DNA from 2 places in the Pseudomonas sp. PS02288 genome. Region 1 is predicted to be linked to the other one. Evidence: predicted binding sites of a transcription regulator. Region 1 holds the regulator's gene; the other holds the start of a gene.

What was found. The regulator FliA, encoded in region 1, starts transcription of late flagellar genes. The targets are predictions, from matches to a motif close to CTAAAGTTTNNNNNNNNNNNGCCGNTAA.
Region 2: QMX85_RS23175 (methyl-accepting chemotaxis protein) is a predicted target of FliA. The motif match lies at 2,073-2,100, and genes of this name have one in related genera.

What each region holds. Positions count from the first base shown of each region.
Region 1 covers NZ_JASCPA010000001.1:151,748-167,174, forward strand. The annotation lists gene flhB (flagellar biosynthesis protein FlhB) at 1-218, shown strand, start outside; gene sodC (superoxide dismutase [Cu-Zn] SodC) at 246-767, opposite strand; gene flhA (flagellar biosynthesis protein FlhA) at 987-3,110, shown strand; gene flhF (flagellar biosynthesis protein FlhF) at 3,123-4,448, shown strand; gene fleN (flagellar synthesis regulator FleN) at 4,501-5,334, shown strand; gene fliA (RNA polymerase sigma factor FliA) at 5,331-6,080, shown strand; gene QMX85_RS00720 (chemotaxis response regulator CheY) at 6,160-6,534, shown strand; gene QMX85_RS00725 (protein phosphatase CheZ) at 6,554-7,348, shown strand; gene QMX85_RS00730 (chemotaxis protein CheA) at 7,530-9,755, shown strand; gene QMX85_RS00735 (chemotaxis response regulator protein-glutamate methylesterase) at 9,795-10,919, shown strand; gene QMX85_RS00740 (flagellar motor protein) at 10,919-11,659, shown strand; gene motD (flagellar motor protein MotD) at 11,663-12,601, shown strand; gene QMX85_RS00750 (ParA family protein) at 12,598-13,386, shown strand; gene QMX85_RS00755 (CheW domain-containing protein) at 13,480-14,370, shown strand; gene QMX85_RS00760 (chemotaxis protein CheW) at 14,465-14,944, shown strand; gene QMX85_RS00765 (DUF2802 domain-containing protein) at 14,944-15,345, shown strand.
Region 2 covers NZ_JASCPA010000113.1:225-4,650, reverse strand. The annotation lists partial or broken gene QMX85_RS23185 (hypothetical protein) at 1-189, shown strand, start outside; gene recD (exodeoxyribonuclease V subunit alpha) at 186-2,048, shown strand; gene QMX85_RS23175 (methyl-accepting chemotaxis protein) at 2,198-3,763, shown strand; gene QMX85_RS23170 (Mpo1-like protein) at 3,891-4,415, shown strand.

The DNA.
Region 1 (15,427 bases):
AGGAGCACAAGGTGCTGCTGATGGAGTCACCGGCGCTGGCGCGCTCGGTGTACTACTCCACCGAGGTCGATCAGGAAATCCCGGCAGGCCTGTACCTGGCGGTCGCGCAGGTGCTGGCTTACGTCTACCAGCTCAAGCAGTTCCGCTCCGGCAAGGGCAAGCGGCCGACGCCGTTGCCCGATCTGCCGATCCCGCCGGACCTGCGTCGCGACGAGTGACGAAGTCCGCTCCCACGTTTCATTGCGTTACTGGATTACCCCGCAGGCCATTCTCGCGCCGCCACCGCCCAGTGGCTGCGGATGGTCGGAGTGGTTGTCTCCGGCCTGGTGAATCATCAATGCGTGACCCTTGATCTCCGCGAGGCTCTTCAGGCGGGGGGCGAGCACCGGCTGCATCGCCTTGCCGTCGGCGGTCACCAGCAGGGCAGGGAGGTCGCCGAGGTGGCCATCGCCCCAGGGCGTGCCGTGCTTGCCGGTTTCCTTCGGGTCCCAATGGCCGCCGGCGGCTTCTGCCGCGGAAGGCTTGCCATCCTTCAGGGCGGCGTCGCAACTCGCCTTGGCGTGAATGTGAAAGCCGTGAATGCCTTGCGCCAGCCCCGCCAGTTGCGGCGTGAACACCAGGCCATACGGGGTTTCCTCGACGCTTACCGTGCCGACCTTTTCTCCGATGCCGTTGCCGCTAACGATGTTCATCGGAATCGAAAGGCTTTCCGCCTGGGCGTTGAATACGCAGCCGCCGACGAGTGCGGCGATCATCCAGTTCTTCATGAAGTGGCTCCTCGCAACCTGCGGCGCGCGTCGTTGCCCGCCGACAGTGTTCTGACTCCCCGCCGTCAGCGCGGTTCTCCGTAGCGCCCACCAGCGGCTCGCACCAGCCGCAAACCGTTGATCCTCATTGTGTTCTCCAAGTTGGCCGGGCTCTTGCACTGGCATTGGCGCACGCCCACTGGCGTCAAAAGATTGTTTGGATCGGGCTAGGAGAATCGGGTGGAACGCACTCAGCTGTTCAACAACATGCGAATGAATGCGATCGGCGCCGGCCGTGGCAACCTAGGGGTGCCGCTGCTGGTACTGGTGATGCTCGGCATGATGATTCTGCCGGTGCCTGCCTTCCTGCTGGATGTGTTCTTCACCTTCAACATCGCCCTGTCGATCGTCGTTCTGCTGGTCAGCGTGTACGCGTTGCGACCGCTGGATTTCGCGGTATTCCCAACCATCCTGCTGGTCTCCACGCTGCTGCGCCTGGCGCTGAACGTGGCCTCCAGCCGCGTGGTGCTGCTCCACGGGCAGGACGGCCATGCCGCCGCCGGCAAGGTGATCCAGGCCTTCGGCGACGTGGTGGTCGGCGGCAACTACGTGGTCGGCGTGGTCGTGTTCGCGATCCTGATGATCATCAACTTCGTCGTGGTCACCAAGGGTGCCGGGCGTATTTCCGAAGTGAGCGCGCGCTTCACCCTCGACGCCATGCCGGGCAAACAGATGGCCATCGACGCCGATCTCAACGCCGGCATCATCGATCAGGCGCAAGCCAAGCTGCGTCGCCAGGAAGTGAGCCAGGAGGCCGACTTCTACGGTTCGATGGACGGTGCCAGTAAGTTCGTGCGTGGTGACGCCATCGCCGGTCTGCTGATCCTGTTCATCAACCTGATCGGCGGCATGGGCATCGGCATCCTCCAGCACGATCTGTCGTTCGGCGACGCCGGTCGCATCTACGCGCTGCTAACCATCGGTGACGGTCTGGTCGCGCAGATTCCGTCGCTGCTGCTGTCGACCGCCGCCGCGATCATGGTGACCCGCGTGTCCAGCTCCGAGGACATGGGTCAGCAGGTCAACCGGCAGATGTTCACCTCGCCCAAGGCGCTGGCCGTATCGGCGCTGATCATGGTCGCCATGGGTCTGGTTCCCGGCATGCCGCACGTTCCGTTCATAGGCCTGGGCCTGATCGCCGCCGGCGGCGCCTACATGATCTGGAACAAGGCCAACAAGGCCAAAGAAGCCGAGGTCCAGGAAACCGCCCGCCAGCAGGAGCTGATCCCCGCCCAGCGCGCGCAGGAAACCAAGGAGCTCGGCTGGGACGACGTCACCCCGGTGGACATGGTCGGTCTGGAAGTGGGTTATCGGCTGATTCCGCTGGTCGACCGCAACCAGGGTGGCCAGCTGCTGGCGCGGATCAAGGGGGTACGCAAGAAGCTCTCCCAGGAGATGGGCTTCCTCATGCCGTCCGTGCACATCCGCGACAACCTCGACCTGCTGCCCAACGCCTACCGCCTGACCCTGATGGGCGTCAGCGTCGCCGAGGCGGAGATCTATCCCGATCGCGAACTGGCGATCAACCCTGGCCAGGTATTCGGCAGCCTCAACGGCATCGCCGCCAAAGATCCGGCGTTCGGCCTGGAGGCGGTCTGGATCGACCCCAGCCAGCGCGACCAGGCGCAATCGCTTGGCTACACCGTGGTCGACGCCAGCACCGTGGTCGCCACGCACCTCAATCAGGTGCTGAACAAGCATGCCCACGAGCTGCTCGGTCACGAAGAAGTCCAGCAACTGCTGCAACTGCTGGCGAAGAGCTCGCCGAAGCTGGCCGAAGAGCTGGTGCCGGGGATGATCTCGCTGTCCACGCTGCTCAAGGTGCTGCAGGCGCTGCTTAACGAACAGGTTCCGGTACGCGACATCCGCACCATCGCCGAAGCCATCGCTAACGTCGCTGCGAAGAGTCAAGATCCCGCCGCCATGGTTGCAGCGGTCCGCGTCGCGCTGGCCCGCTCAATCGTGCAAACCGTTGTGGGACTAGAGCCGGAGATGCCTGTTATCACGCTCGACCCAAGGTTGGAACAGATATTGCTGAATAGTCTTCACAAGGCCGGTCAGGGCTCCGAGGATGGCATCCTCCTCGAACCTGGCATGGCCGAGAAGCTGCAGCGTTCCCTGGTGGAAGCGGCGCAGCGTCAGGAGATGATGGGCAAGCCGGCGATCCTGCTGGTGGCCGGTCCGATCCGGGCGATGCTCTCGCGGTTTGCTCGACTGGCCGTGCCGAACATGCACGTACTGGCCTACCAGGAAATCCCGGACAACAAGCAGGTCACCATCGTCGCCACCGTGGGACAAAATTGAGGTTAACAGGCCATGCAAGTGAAACGCTTCTTCGCCGCCGACATGCGTCAAGCCATGAAGCTGGTTCGTGATGAGCTCGGGGCCGATGCCGCGATCATCGCCAACCGCCGGGTTGCCGGCGGCGTGGAGCTGACTGCCGCGCTCGACTACCAGATGCCGTCCGAGCCGGTTCGCCAGCCGAACGCCGAGCTTGAGGCCGAGCTGCGCAAGACCCAGGCGAAGATCGCGTCGGCCCACGCCGAACTGGCCGTGCGCGCCGCTGGCGAAGTGGTCAAGGACCGCCAGCTGTTCGCCAACGAGCCGCTGGTTGCCCCGGAGCTGCCGACCTCGAAGGTCACCGCGCGTCCGCAGGCCCCGGTACAGCCGGCCGCCGTCACCGCCGCTCCGGCCGGCGATTCGCGCGCGCTGGATGCCATGCGCCACGAACTCAATGGCCTGCGTGAACTGATCGAAGTGCAGCTCGGCTCGTTCGCTTGGACCCAGATGCAGAGTCAGCGTCCGCAGCAGGCCAACCTCTGGCGTCGCCTGCAACGCCTCGGCCTGCCGGCGGAAATCGCCCGCGCGCTGCTGGACAAGGTCGGCCAGGTGCAGGAGCCGCGTCAGGCCTGGCGCATGGTTCTCGCCTACCTGGCCCACGCGATCAAGACTCCGGCCCAGGAACCGCTGGAAGAGGGCGGCGTGATCGCCCTGGTCGGCCCGGCCGGCATGGGCAAGACCACCACCCTGGCGAAGATGGCGGCGCGCTACGTGCTCAAGTACGGCGCCCAGCATGTGGCGCTGGTGAGCATGGACAGCTACCGCATCGGTGCCCAGGAGCAGCTCAAGACCCTCGGCCGCATCCTCAACGTCTCGGTGACCCAGGTCGATCCGGGCAGCTCGCTGACCCAGGCCATCGCCCCGCTGGCGAAGAAGCGCGTGATCCTGATCGACACCGCCGGCCTGCCGAACAACGATCCGGCCCTGCGCATGCAGCTCGAAGCACTCGCCAGCCGCGGCCTGAAGTCGAAGAACTACCTCGTCATGGCGGCCACCAGCCAGAGCCAGGTGCTCAAGGCCGCGTATCATAGCTACAAGCGTTGCGGCCTGGTCGGTTGTGTGCTGACCAAGCTGGACGAGGCGGCCAGCCTCGGCGAAGTGCTCGGGCTGGCAATCAGCCAGCGTCTGCCGGTAGCCTATCTGGCCGATGGCCCGCGAATCCCGGATGATCTGCACGTTCCGCGCAGCCATCAGCTGGTGAGCCGCGCCGTCGCCCTGCAAGCCCCGGAAGAACCCAGTGAAGATGCAATGGCCGACATGTTCGCCGGCCTCTACAACAACTCGGCGCGTCGCGTCGGCTAATTGACCGTCGAGAGACAGTTGCCTGCTCAGTCGCAGACAAGGTGTAAGAGAAATGGCTAGTTTGCATCCAGTTCAAGTGATCGCGGTGACCGGTGGGAAGGGCGGCGTTGGCAAGACCAACGTGTCCGTCAACCTGTCGCTGGCCCTGGCCGACCTCGGCCGGCGGGTGATGCTGCTCGACGCCGACCTGGGTCTGGCCAACGTCGACGTGCTCCTCGGTCTTTCGCCCAAGCGCACCCTGGCCGATGTCATCGACGGCCAGTGCGACCTGCGCGACGTCCTGCTGCAAGGCCCTGGCGGCGTGCGCATCGTGCCCGCCGCTTCCGGCACCCAGAGCATGGTGCAGCTGACGCCGATGCAGCACGCCGGCCTGATCCAGGCGTTCAGCGACATCAGCGACAACATCGACGTGCTGGTCATCGACACCGCGGCCGGCATCGGCGACGGCGTGGTCAGCTTCGTCCGTGCCGCCCAGGAAGTGCTGGTGGTGGTCTGCGACGAGCCGACCTCGATCACCGACGCCTACGCGCTGATCAAGCTGCTCAACCGCGACTACGGCATGAACCGTTTCCGGGTGCTGGCGAATATGGCGCACAGCCCCCAGGAAGGTCGCAATCTGTTTGCTAAGCTCACCAAGGTCACCGACCGCTTCCTCGACGTCGCCCTGCAGTACGTGGGTGCCGTGCCTTACGACGAGTCGGTGCGCAAAGCCGTACAGAAGCAGCGCGCTGTCTATGAAGCTTTTCCGCGCTCCAAGTGTGCGCTGGCGTTCAAGGCGATCGCGCAGAAAGTCGACACCTGGCCATTGCCGGCCAACCCGCGCGGTCACCTCGAGTTTTTCGTCGAGCGTCTGGTTAAACCGACTACCGCAGACTCACCCGTATGACAGCCGCCAGTGGACTTCGTATGTACAGCAAATCGCAGGCGAAGGACTCGCAAACTCAGCTCATCGAGCGTTATGCACCGTTGGTCAAGCGGATCGCCTACCACCTGTTGGCCCGGCTTCCGGCCAGCGTGCAGGTGGAGGACCTGATGCAGGCCGGAATGATCGGCCTGCTCGAGGCTGCCAAGAAGTACGACTCGGGCAAGGGCGCCAGTTTCGAGACTTACGCCGGAATCCGTATCCGTGGGGCGATGCTCGACGAGGTGCGCAAGGGCGACTGGGCTCCGCGTTCCGTGCATCGCAACAGCCGCATGGTCAGCGACGCCATCCGCGCCGTCGAGGCGAGAACGGGCAGAGACGCTAAAGATCAAGAGGTTGCGGCCGAACTTAAATTGAGTCTTGAAGAGTACTACGGCATCCTGAGCGACACTCAGGGCAGCCGACTGTTCAGCTTCGACGACCTCCTGCAGGAAGGCGAGCACGGTTCGGGCCTGCACGAGGACGGTAGCTTCACCCATTACGAACCCGCTCGCGATCTGGAGGATGACCGCTTCCAGGGGGCCTTGGCCGACGCCATCGCCAATCTTCCGGAACGCGAGCGGCTGGTTCTTTCGCTGTACTACGACGAAGAACTGAATCTGAAGGAAATCGGCGAGGTGCTGGGGGTCAGCGAGTCGCGCGTCAGCCAGTTGCACAGCCAGTGTGCCGCGCGTTTGCGGGCACGTCTGGTTGAATGGCGCGCGCACTGAGGCAGCCGGTTTCACGCTTGCGAGGCGCGCGCTGCGAGGCGGCGTTTGGGATTGTACGGAGGTCGACTTGGACAAGAACATGAAAATCCTCATCGTGGACGACTTCTCCACGATGAGACGGATCATCAAGAACCTCCTGCGTGACCTGGGGTTCACCAATACCGCGGAGGCCGACGACGGCACCACGGCATTACCGATGCTGCACAGCGGCAGCTTCGACTTCCTGGTCACCGACTGGAACATGCCCAACATGTCCGGGATCGATCTGCTGCGTGCGGTGCGCGCCGATGATCGACTCAAGCACCTTCCCGTGCTCATGGTGACTGCTGAAGCCAAGCGCGATCAGATCATCGAGGCGGCCCAGGCCGGCGTGAACGGGTATGTGGTCAAACCCTTCACGGCCCAGGTACTGAAAGAGAAGATCGAAAAGATCTTCGAGCGGGTCAACGGCTGATGTTCGCCTCGAGGGCGCTATGGATCACGACAACATCTCTATGGGCGATGACTTCGAGTCGACCCTGAAGTCCCATGCCCGTCAGCTGACCGAAAGCCTCGAAAAAGGCAACTTCGCTGATGTGGTGCAAATCATCCATCAACTGAATCAGGTCCGCGATCGCGGTCTGTACCAGGAAGTCGGCAAGCTCACCCGCGAGCTACACAATGCCATCGTCAACTTCCAGCTCGATCCCCGTGTTCCGCACGCGCAGGAAGTGTCGCAGATCTCCGATGCCACCGAGCGTCTCTCCTACGTGGTGACGATGACCGAGCGTGCGGCCAACCGCACGATGGATCTGGTGGAAGAGTGCGCGCCGGTGGTCAACGGCATGGCCGACGAGGCCCAGAGCCTGAGCGTCGAATGGCAGCGCTTCATGCGCCGCGAAATCGGGGCTGACGCCTTTCGCGAGCTGGCCAAGCGTGTCGAGCTGTTCCTCGCGCGCAGCGAGCGGGACGGCGCCAAGCTCTCCGGCCACCTGAACGACATTCTTCTGGCGCAGGATTACCAGGACCTCACCGGTCAGGTGATCAAGCGTGTCACCACCCTGGTCACCGAAGTCGAGAGCAATCTGCTCAAGCTGATGCTCATGGCCAGCCAGGTCGATCGTTTCGCCGGCATCAAGCACGACCACGAAGGGCTGCGTGCCGAGCAAGAAAAACAACAAAAAGAGTCCTCCCGGGGTGAAGGTCCGCAGATTCATGCCGATAAGCGTGATGACGTCGTATCCGGTCAGGACGATGTCGACGATCTGCTATCCAGTCTTGGATTCTAGGACCCGTCGACGTTTTGGTTACGGCCACGACCTAGGCGTTTTCGCAGGGCAAGGAAGGAGGAGAGAAGTTGGTTGCTCCAGATGAACGACGAGTGACGCCGGCCTGCGAAAAACGCGCCCCGTCCCTGCGGCTCAACGCGGTTCGCGACGAAACGTCAACAGATCCTATGGGAAGGTGGAAATGAGCTTCGACGCCGATGAAGAGATTCTCCAGGACTTCCTGGTAGAGGCCGGCGAGATTCTCGAGCAGCTGTCGGAGCAGTTGGTGGAGCTGGAAAGCCGCCCTGACGACATGAACCTGCTGAATGCGATCTTTCGCGGTTTTCACACCGTCAAGGGCGGCGCGGGTTTCCTGCAGCTGAACGAGCTGGTGGAGTGCTGCCATATCGCCGAGAACGTCTTCGACATCCTGCGCAAGGGCGAACGCCGCGTGGATGCCGAGCTGATGGATGTGGTGCTGCAGGCGCTCGATGCGGTGAACGCGATGTTCGCCGAAGTGCGCGAGCGAACCGCGCCGACGCCGGCGCCGCGCGAACTCCTCGCCGCGCTTTCTCGTCTGGCCGCCCCGGCTTCTGCCGCAGCGCCGGCCGAAGCGCCTCCTGAAGAGCCCGCCGCCGAAGTCGAGCCCGTGGTTCAGGCCGAGGCGTCGGCTGCAGAGCCTTCGGGCGACATCACCGACAGCGAGTTCGAGCAGCTGCTCAGCGCGATCGGCGAACCCGCCCAGGCTCCGGTCGCCAGCGCCAGCGATGAAATTACCGACGACGAGTTCGAAGCCCTGCTCGACCAGCTACACGGCGACAAGCCGGTTTCCGCCGTTGCGCCCGCCGCACCGAGCGCGCCCGTAGCATCCGCTGCCGCCCCATCGGGCGACGACATCAGCGACGATGAATTCGAAGCCCTGCTGGATCAGTTGCACGGCAAGGGCAAGTTCGTGCCTCCCGTCGATGCCGCACCCGCTGCGCCTGCGCCAGAGGCCGCGCCCGCCGGCGCGAGCGACAACATCAGCGACGACGAATTCGAAGCGCTTCTCGACCAGTTGCACGGCAAGGGCAAGTTCGTTCCGCCCGTGGAGGCCGCCCCCGTAGCGGCTGCGCCGGCGAAGCCCGCGCCGCCGCCCGCGGCGGCCCCTGCCGCCAAACCGGTTGAAAAGCCCGCCGAGAAGCCCGCGCCCAAGCCCGCCGCGGCGGCAGCTCCCGCTCCGGCCACGGCGCACCCGGACAAGGCCGGCCCGGTCAGCGAGGCGGAAACCACCGTGCGCGTGGACACCGCGCGGCTCGACGAAATCATGAACATGGTCGGCGAACTTGTGCTGGTGCGTAACCGCCTGGTGCGCCTGGGTCTCAACAGCGGCGACGAAGCCATGTCCAAGGCCGTCTCCAACCTGGATGTAGTCACCGCCGACCTGCAGACCTCGGTGATGAAGACGCGCATGCAGCCGATCAAGAAGGTCTTCGGACGCTTCCCCCGGCTGGTTCGCGATCTCGCCCGCAACCTGAAGAAAGAGATCAACCTGGAACTGGTCGGTGAAGAGACCGACCTCGACAAGAACCTGGTCGAGGCGCTGGCCGATCCGCTGGTCCACCTGGTGCGCAACGCCGTCGACCACGGCATCGAGACCCCGGAAGAGCGCGAGGCTGCCGGCAAGCCGCGCACCGGCCGAGTGGTGTTGTCGGCTGAACAGGAAGGCGACCACATCCTGCTGATGATCACCGACGACGGCAAAGGCATGGACGCCAACGTCCTGCGCGCCAAGGCCGTCGAGAAAGGCCTGCTGGACAAGGACGTTTCCGAGCGGCTCACCGAGCTCGAGTGCTACAACCTGATCTTCGCCCCCGGTTTCTCGACCAAGACCGAGATTTCCGACGTCTCCGGCCGCGGTGTCGGCATGGACGTGGTGAAGACCAAGATTTCCCAGCTCAACGGCACGGTCAACGTCTTCTCCACCAAGGGCCAGGGTTCGAAGATCGTCATCAAGGTGCCGTTGACGCTGGCGATCATGCCGACGCTGATGGTCATGCTGGCGAACCAGGCCTTCGCCTTCCCGCTGGTCAACGTCAACGAAATCTTCCATCTCGACCTGTCGCGCACCAACGTGGTCGACGGTCAGGAAGTGGTGATCGTCCGCGACAAGGCGCTGCCGCTTTTCTACCTCAAGCGCTGGCTGGTGCCGCGCGCCGCCCAGGACGAGCAGGTCGAGGGGCACGTGGTAATCCTGTCGGTGGGTACTCAGCGGATCGGCTTCGTCGTCGATCAGCTGGTCGGCCAGGAAGAAGTGGTGATCAAGCCACTGGGCAAGATGCTTCAGGGAACGCCCGGCATGGCCGGTGCGACCATCACGGGTGACGGACGTATCGCCTTGATCCTCGACGTGCCGAGCATGCTCAAGCGTTACGCGCGGCGCATCTGATTTCGGGGCGGGTCACGGCCCGTTCCATGAGGAGTTGTTATGGCTGTAAAAGTCCTGGTGGTGGACGATTCCGGTTTCTTCCGCAGGAGGGTGACGGAAATCCTCTCGGCGGACCCGAACATTCAGGTGGTCGGCACTGCGACGAACGGCCGTGAGGCGATCGACCAGGCGCTGGCGCTGAAGCCGGACGTGATCACTATGGATTACGAGATGCCGATGATGGATGGCATCACGGCGGTGCGGACGATCATGCAGCGCTGCCCGACGCCCGTTCTGATGTTCTCCTCGCTGACCCACGAAGGCGCACGGGTTACGCTGGATGCGCTTGACGCCGGTGCCGTGGATTACCTGCCGAAGAACTTCGAGGACATCTCGCGCAACCCCGAGAAGATCCGCCAGATGCTCTGCGAGAAGATCCACACCATCTCGCGCAGCAACCGTCGGCTGGGCAGTTTCGCCCAGGCGCCGGTGCATTCCCACGCACCCGGCTCCACGACGTCCGCGCATCCTCATCCCGCACCGGCGCCTGCTCGTCCGTCCGCTGCGCCAGCGCACTCTGCGCCCGCCGCGCCGAGCGCGAGCAGCCCGACGCCCAAGCGGCGCTCCTACAAGCTGGTGGCCATCGGTACCTCCACCGGCGGGCCGGTCGCGCTGCAGCGGGTCCTGACCCAGCTTCCCGCCAACTTCCCCGCGCCGATCGTGCTCATTCAGCACATGCCGGCGGCCTTCACCAAGGCCTTCGCCGAGCGTCTCGACAAGCTCTGCCGGATATCCGTCAAGGAAGCGGCGGATGGCGACCTGCTGCGCCCCGGCCTGGCGCTGCTGGCACCGGGCGGCAAGCAGATGATGGTCGACGGCCGTGGCGCGGTGAAAATCCTGCCGGGCGACGAGCGCCTCAACTACAAGCCGTGCGTCGACATCACCTTCGGTTCGGCCGCGCGCTCGTACAACGACAAGGTGCTGGCCGTGGTCCTGACCGGCATGGGCGCCGACGGTCGCGAAGGCGCGCGAATGCTCAAGCAGGCCGGCAGTCAGGTGTGGGCGCAGGACGAAGCCAGCTGCGTGATCTACGGCATGCCGATGGCGATCGTCAAAGCCAACCTGGCCGACGCCGTCTATGGCCTCGACGACATCGGCAGGCATCTGGCCGAGGCCGTCATCTGATGGATGCACTGAGTCTCATCGGGATCGTCCTGGCGCTGGTGGCCATCGTCGGTGGCAACTACATCGAGGGCGGGCACATCGGTGCGCTGCTCAACGGCCCGGCCGCGCTGATCGTCGTGGGCGGCACGCTGGGCGCTTCCTTCCTGCAGACCCCGATGAGTGTGCTCAAACGGGCGCTGGTGGTGTCGCGCTGGATCATTTTCCCGCCCAGCATCGACCTGTTCGGCGGCGTCGATCGTGTGGTCGGCTGGAGCATGACGGCGCGCAAGGAGGGGCTGCTGGGGCTCGAACCGATCGCCGATGCCGAGCCCGATCCCTATGCGCGCAAGGGCTTGCAGCTACTGGTCGACGGCGCCGAGCCGGAGGCGATCCGCGGCATTCTCGAGGTCGACATGCTGACCCAGGAAGACCGCGACATCCAGGCGGCGAAAGTCTTCGAGAGCGCCGGCGGCTATGCGCCCACCATCGGCATCATCGGCGCGGTGATGGGCCTGATCCACGTCATGGGCAACCTGGCGGACCCCGCGCAGCTCGGCAGCGGGATCGCCGTGGCGTTCGTCGCCACCATCTATGGGGTGAGCTTCGCCAACCTGCTGCTCCTGCCGATAAGCAACAAGCTGCGCTCGGTTGCGATGCGCCAGTCGCGCTACCGCGAGCTGATCCTTGAGGGCATCCTTTCCATCGCCGAAGGCGAAAACCCGCGCTCCATCGAACTGAAGCTGCAAGGCTTCATGGATTGACCCATGGCACGCCGCCGTCGCCCCGAAGAACACGCGAATCATGAGCGTTGGCTGGTTTCCTATGCCGACTTCATCACGCTGCTGTTCGCTTTTTTCGTGGTGATGTACTCGATCTCCTCGATCAACGAGGGCAAGTACAAGGTGCTCTCGGACAGCATGGTCGGCGCGTTCAATCAGCCGGACCGCTCCATCAAGGCGATTCCGATCGGCGACGAACGCCCGCGCACCACCGAACCCGATCGCTCGCTGATCGACGATATCGAAGGCAGCGACTCATCGTCAGTGCGCGGGCCTGCCGATCCCCTGGAAACCATCGCCAACGATGTTCGCGACGCCTTTGGCGACCTGATGAAGACCGAGCAGCTGACCGTGCGGGGCAACGAGTTGTGGGTCGAGATCACCCTCAATTCGAGCCTGCTGTTTCCGAGCGGCGATGCGATCCCCAACGACGCCGCCTTCTCCATCATCGAGAAGGTGGCGAAGATCCTGGCGCCCTACGAAAACCCCGTGCATGTCGAAGGTTTCACCGACAACCTGCCGATTCGTACCGCGCAGTTCCCCACCAACTGGGAGCTGTCGGCGGCGCGCGCCGCCAGCATCGTGCGGATGATGGCGATGGAGGGCGTGGCGCCCGGGCGGATGGCGGCGGTGGGATACGGCGAGTTCCAGCCGGTCGCGGACAACGCCACTGCGGATGGCCGTGCGCGCAATCGTCGGGTGGTTCTGGTGGTGTCGCGCAACCTCGATGTGCGCCGTAGCGTCAGTGGTTCCGGCAGCGGCAAGGCGCAACCGGATGCGGCGCTCAAGCGGGCTGGCACGCAACCTGCTAATACTCAGGACGCGCGGGCTTCCATTGGTGAAGCCGTCAATCCTTCGTCGCCGCCACCGGGCGGTGCCAATCTCGGCGCGGTGCAAGCCGCGCCGGGAGGAAATCAGCCATGAGAGTTTGGGCAGTAGCCAATCAGAAAGGAGGGGTCGGCAAGACCACCTCATCCATCGCCCTGGCGGGCCTGCTGGCCGACGCCGGCAAGCGTGTGGTCGTCGTTGACCTCGATCCGCACGGCTCGATGACCAGCTACTTCGGGCATGATCCGGACACGCTGGATCGCAGCAATTTTGACCTGTTCCTGCATCAGGGCACGGTCCCGCAGGGATTGCCGCGCGAACTGCTGCTGGAGACCAGCCACGAGCGCATTTCCCTGCTGCCCTCGAGCACCGCACTGGCGACCCTGGAGCGGCAATCTCCAAGCAAGGGCGGTTTGGGCCTCGTGATCGCCAAATCATTGGCGCAGCTTTTTCAGGATTTCGACCACGCGATCATCGACAGCCCGCCGTTGCTCGGCGTGTTGATGGTCAATGCCCTGGCCGCGAGCCAGCAGCTGATCATTCCGGTGCAGACCGAATTCCTCGCCGTAAAAGGCCTGGAACGGATGGTGAATACGCTGGCGATGATCAACCGTTCGCGTAAGCAGGCGTTGCCTTACACCATCGTGCCGACGCTGTTCGATCGCAGGACGCAGGCGTCGATGTCGACGCTGCGCACGCTGCGCCATGCCTATCCCGAGCAGTTGTGGCACGCCTACATTCCGGTCGATACGCGCCTGCGCGATGCCAGTCGCGCGGGGCTCACGCCGTCGCAGTTCGACCCCAAGAGTCGTGGCGTCATCGCCTATCGCGCCTTGCTCAAGCATCTGCTCGAGCATCAGGCGGCGGCGCAGGTTGCCTGATATGCCAGGGTTTATTCATCGTCGCGGCTCAAGTAGGCGGGCAGGGCGGCCGATAGGCTTTACTGACTATTCCCATTCCTCCGGATTCTTTTCATGAGTCGTTCGGCTGCCACGTCAACACGCTCCCAACTGGCTCTCCAGTCCTACCTGGATGGTCTGTTGCAGGAAGCCACGCTCGAGTTGGAGCCTGGGACGGCGCCGGAAAGCAGCGTCGCCATCGACGAATTCCAGGCGGCCGTGCTCGAGGAGCAGGTCCGCGATGCGCGCCAGCCGGCGCCCGCAGTGGCTCCGGCCCGCGCACCTGCGCCGATTGCGCGTCTGGACTTCGCCGAGCCTCGGCCGTTGGTGCTGCCGACCGTCGAGCTGCTCCCGCCGGCAGCGGTCGTGGAGGCGCCGCCGGTGATCGAGACGCCGGTGATCGAACCGGTGATCGTGGTCGAGCCGGTGGTCGATCTGCAGCTAGAGCAGCGTGCCGAGCGTGTACCGGCGCCGCTGAATTTCGACGAGCGTCCCGATTGGGCAGAGGAGCCCTTCGAGTGCCTGCTGTTCGACGTTGCCGGGCTAACCCTGGCGGTGCCGCTGGTTTGCCTGGGCTCGATCTACCCGCTCGTGGATCAGGAGTTGACGCCGCTGTTCGGGCAACCGGAATGGTTCCTCGGCATCCTGCCTTCGCAGGCCGGCAACCTGAAGGTGCTGGACACCGCGCGTTGGGTGATGCCCGACCGTTATCGCGACGATTTTCGCCGGGGCCTGCAGTATGTGATTTCGGTGCAGGGGTATGAGTGGGGCCTGGCGGTGCATCAGGTGAGTCGCTCGATACGCCTGGACCCGAGCGAGATAAAATGGCGCAGCCAGCGCATCCAGCGTCCCTGGCTGGCCGGCACGGTGATCGAGCACATGTGCGCCTTGCTGGACGTATCGGCCCTTGCCGAACTCATCGCCAGCGGTGCGGTGAAGCGCATGAACAACGGGCAGTTGCATTGATTCCACGGCTCGCGCAGATTGGCGCGAGCGACAACGACAACGGCGGGAAGCAACCCGCGCATACCGCGCCTGCGGTGATTGAAGAGGCTGGGATATGAAGAAGACATCTGCGCAAGGCTCCGAAGATCCCATTCTGCAGTGGGTGACCTTCCGCCTGGATAACGAAACCTACGGCATCAACGTGATGCAGGTGCAGGAAGTGCTGCGCTATACCGAGATCGCTCCGGTCCCGGGCGCGCCCAGCTATGTGCTCGGGATCATCAACCTGCGCGGCAACGTGGTCACCGTGATCGACACGCGCCAGCGTTTCGGCCTGGATTCGGCCTCCATCACCGATAACAGCCGCATCGTCATCATCGAAGCGGACAAGCAGGTCGTGGGCATCCTCGTCGACAGCGTCGCCGAAGTGGTCTACCTGCGTCAGTCGGAAATCGAGACCGCGCCCAACGTCGGTAACGACGAGTCGGCCAAGTTCATCCAGGGCGTCTGCAACAAGAACGGCGAACTGCTGATCCTGGTCGAGCTGGACAAGATGATGTCCGAGGAAGAGTGGTCGGAGCTCGAGAGCATCTGATGCTGGAAGCCGCGCTGGTCTTTCTCGCCCTGGTCTGCGTCGGGCTGGGTTATGTCTGCTGGTGGCTGGCCCAGGGCCAGCGCCAACAGGCGCGGCAGCAGGCCGAGCGCGATAATGCGCGCGACCAGCGCATCAAGGAACTGAACAAGCGTCTGGATGCCTACCTCACCGGCAGCATCCGCATGGGCGAGGAGCTGCACGAGCTCCGCCGCACCGTCGCCCCGTTGCCCGACAAGCTCACCCAGATCGAACAACGCGATCCCTCCAGCCTTTCCTTCACCCAGGCGGCGCGGCTGGTCGGGCTGGGTGCGAGCGTCGATGACCTGACCCAGTCCTGCGGGCTGTCGAAAGCCGAAGCGGAACTGGTCGCCAAGCTCCATCAGTCGCAACGCAAGGGCTGAGCCACACCGTTCGTCTCTCTCCCCGGAACCCATCCGCACGCTTTCCCTCCTACATTTACGCGGCTCATGCTCACGGCGTTCA
Region 2 (4,426 bases), on a different contig from region 1:
TGGCCGCTCGTCGTAGGGTGCGCCGCGCGCACCGCCAACACCGCGGTGGCGACTGGTGCGCATGGCGCACCCTACGGGTTGCCGATGAACCTTGCCGAATGGCCGCTCGTCGTAGGGTGCGCCGCGCGCACCGCCAACACCGCGGTGGCGACTGGTACGCATGGCGCACCCTACGGAGGTTGCCAATGAACCTTGCCGAACTGCCGCTCGGCCCGCTGGAGCGGGCGTTGGTCGACAGCCTGCGCCGCCTCGATCCGGCGGCACCGGAATCCGTGCTGGCCGCTGCCGCGTTGTGCTCCGAGGCGTTGGGGGCGGGCGATGTCTGCCTGCTGCTGGAACGCCGCGCCGGGCGCCGCCCGTGGCCGGAGCACGCCTTCGTCCTGCCGGGCCTGGCCGAGTGGCGCGCGCAGTTGCAGGCCAGCGCGCTGGTCGGTGCGCCGGGTGGCTTCGCGCCGCTGATCCTCGATGGCGAGCGCCTGTACCTGGCGCGCTACCACGCCTACGAAACGCAGCTCGCCACGCAGTTGCTGCGGCGTGCGGCGGATGTTCCCGAAGTGGACGAAGCGGCGCTGGGGGAAAGCCTGACGCGGTTGTTCGCCTTCAACGCCGGCACCCTGCCGGACTGGCAGCGCCTGGCCGCGGCTCAGGCGGTGCGTCGGCGCCTGTCGGTGATCTCCGGCGGCCCCGGCACCGGCAAGACCACCACCGTGGTACGTCTGCTCGCGGCGCTGCTGGAACAGCCGGGCGCCGTCGCGTCGGGCGCAGGCAACCTGGCCATCGGCCTGGCCGCGCCCACCGGCAAGGCGGCGGCGCGCATGGCCGAGGCGATCCGCACCGCCAAGGCGGCGTTGCCGGTGGGCGACGCGATCAAGGCGGCGTTGCCGGAAGAGGCGCGCACGCTGCATCGCCTGCTCGGCAGTCGTGGCGATACGCCCCGGGTGCGCCACGACGCGGCGCGGCCGCTGGCGCTGGACGTGCTGGTGGTCGACGAAGCGTCGATGGTCGACCTGGCGCTGATGGCCAAGCTGGTCGACGCGCTGCCGCCGCACGCGCGGCTGATCCTGCTCGGCGACAAGGACCAGCTGGCCGCGGTGGAGGCCGGCGCGGTGTTCGCCGAACTCTGCGAAGGGCGCGGCTTCGACGCCCAGGCGGTGGCCGACCTGCAGCGCATCACCGGCCAGGCCGTGGCGGTCGAGGCGCCGCGCTCGAAACTCGGCGACGCCGTGGTGCTGCTCACCCATAGCCACCGTTTCGCCGGCGACAGCGGCATCGGCGAGCTGGCGCGGCGGATCAACGGCGGCGATGCGACGGGCACCCTGAGCCTGCTGCGGGAAAACCGCGCCGATCTGCACTGGCAGGACCAGCCGTCCCCGGCGGCACTGCTGGAGCGCCTCGACCAGGCGTATCGCCCCTACCTGCAGGCGGCGCGTGGCGGCGACCCAGCGCAGGCTTTCGCCGCGTTCAACGCCTTCCGCGCGCTCACCGCGCAGCGCGAGGGGCCGTGGGGCGTGACGGGCATCAACGAGGCGCTGGAAGCGCGCATCAAGCGCCGCCTGAGCCTGCCCGAGCGCGAACGCTGGTATCCCGGCCGCGCGGTGATGGTGCGGCAGAACGACTACGCCCTCGGCCTGTTCAATGGCGACATCGGCTTGTGCCTGCACGGTGAATTCGGCCTGCACGGTGAATTCGGCCTGCGCGTCCATTTCGAGGGAGAGGACGGCTATCGCGCCTTCGCCCCGGCGCGCCTGCCCAGCCACGACAGCGCGTTCGCCATGACCGTGCACAAGAGCCAGGGCTCGGAGTTCGGCGAGGTGCTGCTGGCGCTGCCCGAACTGCCCAGCCCGTTGCTGACCCGCGCGCTGTTCTACACCGGCATCACCCGCGCCAAGCACCGCGTGGACATCTGGGGCCTGCCGGCGCGCCTGCTCGACGCGGTGGAAACCCGCGCCGAACGCGCGGCCGGCCTGGCCCGGCGGCTGGCGCGCGAGGACGTGCCCATGGAGGCTGCGCCGGCAACGCCCGACCAAGGCCAACTGGACCTCTTCTGAGAAGACCGGTGGCAAGCGGCGCCGCTCAACTACGCGGCGCGGCGGCCGATAACAAAGTTCAGCGTCGTTACGACCATTCGGCGATGGCGTGGCCGCGCGAGAACTGCCTAAATGCAGGCATGACCGGTCAATAACAACGAGAACGCCGCATGTCATCCAGCTACCGTTGCCACCCCGTCGCCTGCCTGCTGCACGCGACCGGGCTGATCCTGCTTGTCGTCGTCTACCAATCCTGGGCGTTGCCGCTGTGGCTGAGCATTCCGGCGGCGCTGCTGTTGGCGCTGTGGCCGTGGCTGGGTCCCTGGCAGCGTCCGGCGGAAGGGAGCGCCGCGCCACAGCCGGCGACCGACTTCAGCGCGCTCAGCCAGAGCCTGTCGCGGCACACCAGCCACAACGCGCTGTATGCCGCCCAGGTCTCGTTCGGCGTGCAGCAACTGGCCGGCAAGCTGCAATCGCAAATGGCCGCGGTGGACCAGCTGGCCGCCAGCGCCGAGGCGATGACGGCCACCGGCGAGGACAGCGCGCAGCGTACCGGGCATACGCTGGAAGCCGCGCAGGCCGTGCGCCAGAGCGCCGACAGCGGGCAGCATGAGCTGCAGCAGGCGATCAGCCGGATGCAGCAGCTCAGCGCGCAGACCGCCGCCAGCCGCGAGCTGATCGCCGGGCTCGGCGCGCGTACCGAGCAGATCGGCCAGGTCACCGCGGTGATCCAGTCCATCGCCAGCCAGACCAACCTGCTGGCGCTCAACGCGGCCATCGAGGCGGCGCGCGCTGGCGAGGCCGGGCGCGGTTTCGCGGTGGTCGCCGACGAGGTGCGCAACCTCGCCGCACGCACCGCCGAGGCCACCGGGGAAGTCGGCCAGATGGTCGCCGACATCCGTCAGCAGAGCGAAGCGGTGGTCAACCATATCCAGCAGCAGGCCAGCGAGCTGGACGAAGCGGCCGGGCAGGTCGAGCAGACCGGCCGTCAGCTGTCCGGCATCGCCGGGCTGGCCGGCGACGTCGAGGCGCAGGTGGCGCAGATCGCCGCCGGCACCCAGGACAACCAGCAGCGCTTGGTGGAACTGTTCGAGGCGCTGGCGCAGTTGCGCGCCGACGCCCACGCCAGCGATGCGCAGACGCGCCAGCTCGGCGAGGCGGCGACTCAACTGGTGGGCCAGGCCGAGGCGGTCAGCGAGCAACTCGCCGAGGTGCGCCTGGACGATTATCACCAGCGCATTTTCGACCTCGCGCAGGAGGGCGCGGCGGCCATCGCGGCGCGGTTCGAGGCGGATATCGCCGCCGGCAAGCTGAGCGTCGACGACCTCTTCGACCGCAACTACCGGCTGGTCGCCGGCAGCAATCCGGCGCGCTACCGCACCCGTTTCGACAGCTACAGCGACGACGTGCTGCCGGCCATCCAGGAGCCGTTGCTGGCGCGTCACGATGGCCTGGTGTTCGCCATCGCCAGCACCCCGGAGGGCTACGTGCCGACGCACAACCGCGCCTTCAGCCATGCGCCCACCGGCGACCCGGCGCAGGACATGCTGCGCAGCCGCAGCAAGCGGATCTTCGACGACCGAACCGGACGCCGCTGCGGCAGCCACCAGCAGCGCCTGCTGTTGCAGACCTACATGCGCGATACCGGCGAGCTGATGCACGACCTCTCGGTGCCGATCCGCGTGCTGGGCCGGCACTGGGGCGGGCTGCGCCTGGGCTATCGCCCCGAGCCTTGAGAACCCGATCGCCGCGTGTGCGGGCGTTCGGCCTGCGCGGCGCGAGACCGTGACCGGGCCGGCAGGTCCGCTTGCCGTCTGCCTGGGGCTTGCGCATCATCGACGCTCAATCCTGAGGACAACAACAATGAAAACCCTCGTCGATCACCTGGCCCAATACGCCGACTACCACCGCGACAAGCGCAACATCCTCACCCATTTCGTCGGTATCCCCCTGATCGTGGTCGCGGTGGCCGTGCTGTTGTCGCGGCCGGGCCTGCTGCTGGGCGGTTTGTGGCTGTCGCCGGCGGCGCTGCTGGCGCTGGTGACGGGGCTGTTCTACCTGCGCCTGGACCTGCGCTTCGGGCTGACCATGGGCGTATTGCTGCTACTCAGCCTGGCCGCCGGCGCGGCGCTGGCGATGCAGGGCACCGCACTGTGGCTGGGCGCCGGGCTCGGGCTGTTCTTCGTTGGCTGGGTGATTCAGTTCGTCGGCCATTACTACGAGGGGCGCAAGCCGGCGTTCGTCGATGACCTCATGGGCCTGGCGGTCGGCCCGCTGTTCGTGGTCGCCGAGCTGGCCTTCCTGCTCGGCCTGCGCAAGGACGTCGAGCGGCAGATCGAAGAGCGCGCCGGGCCGACGCATGTCCGCCGGCGCGACGCCACCGCCTGAGCGGACCGCCA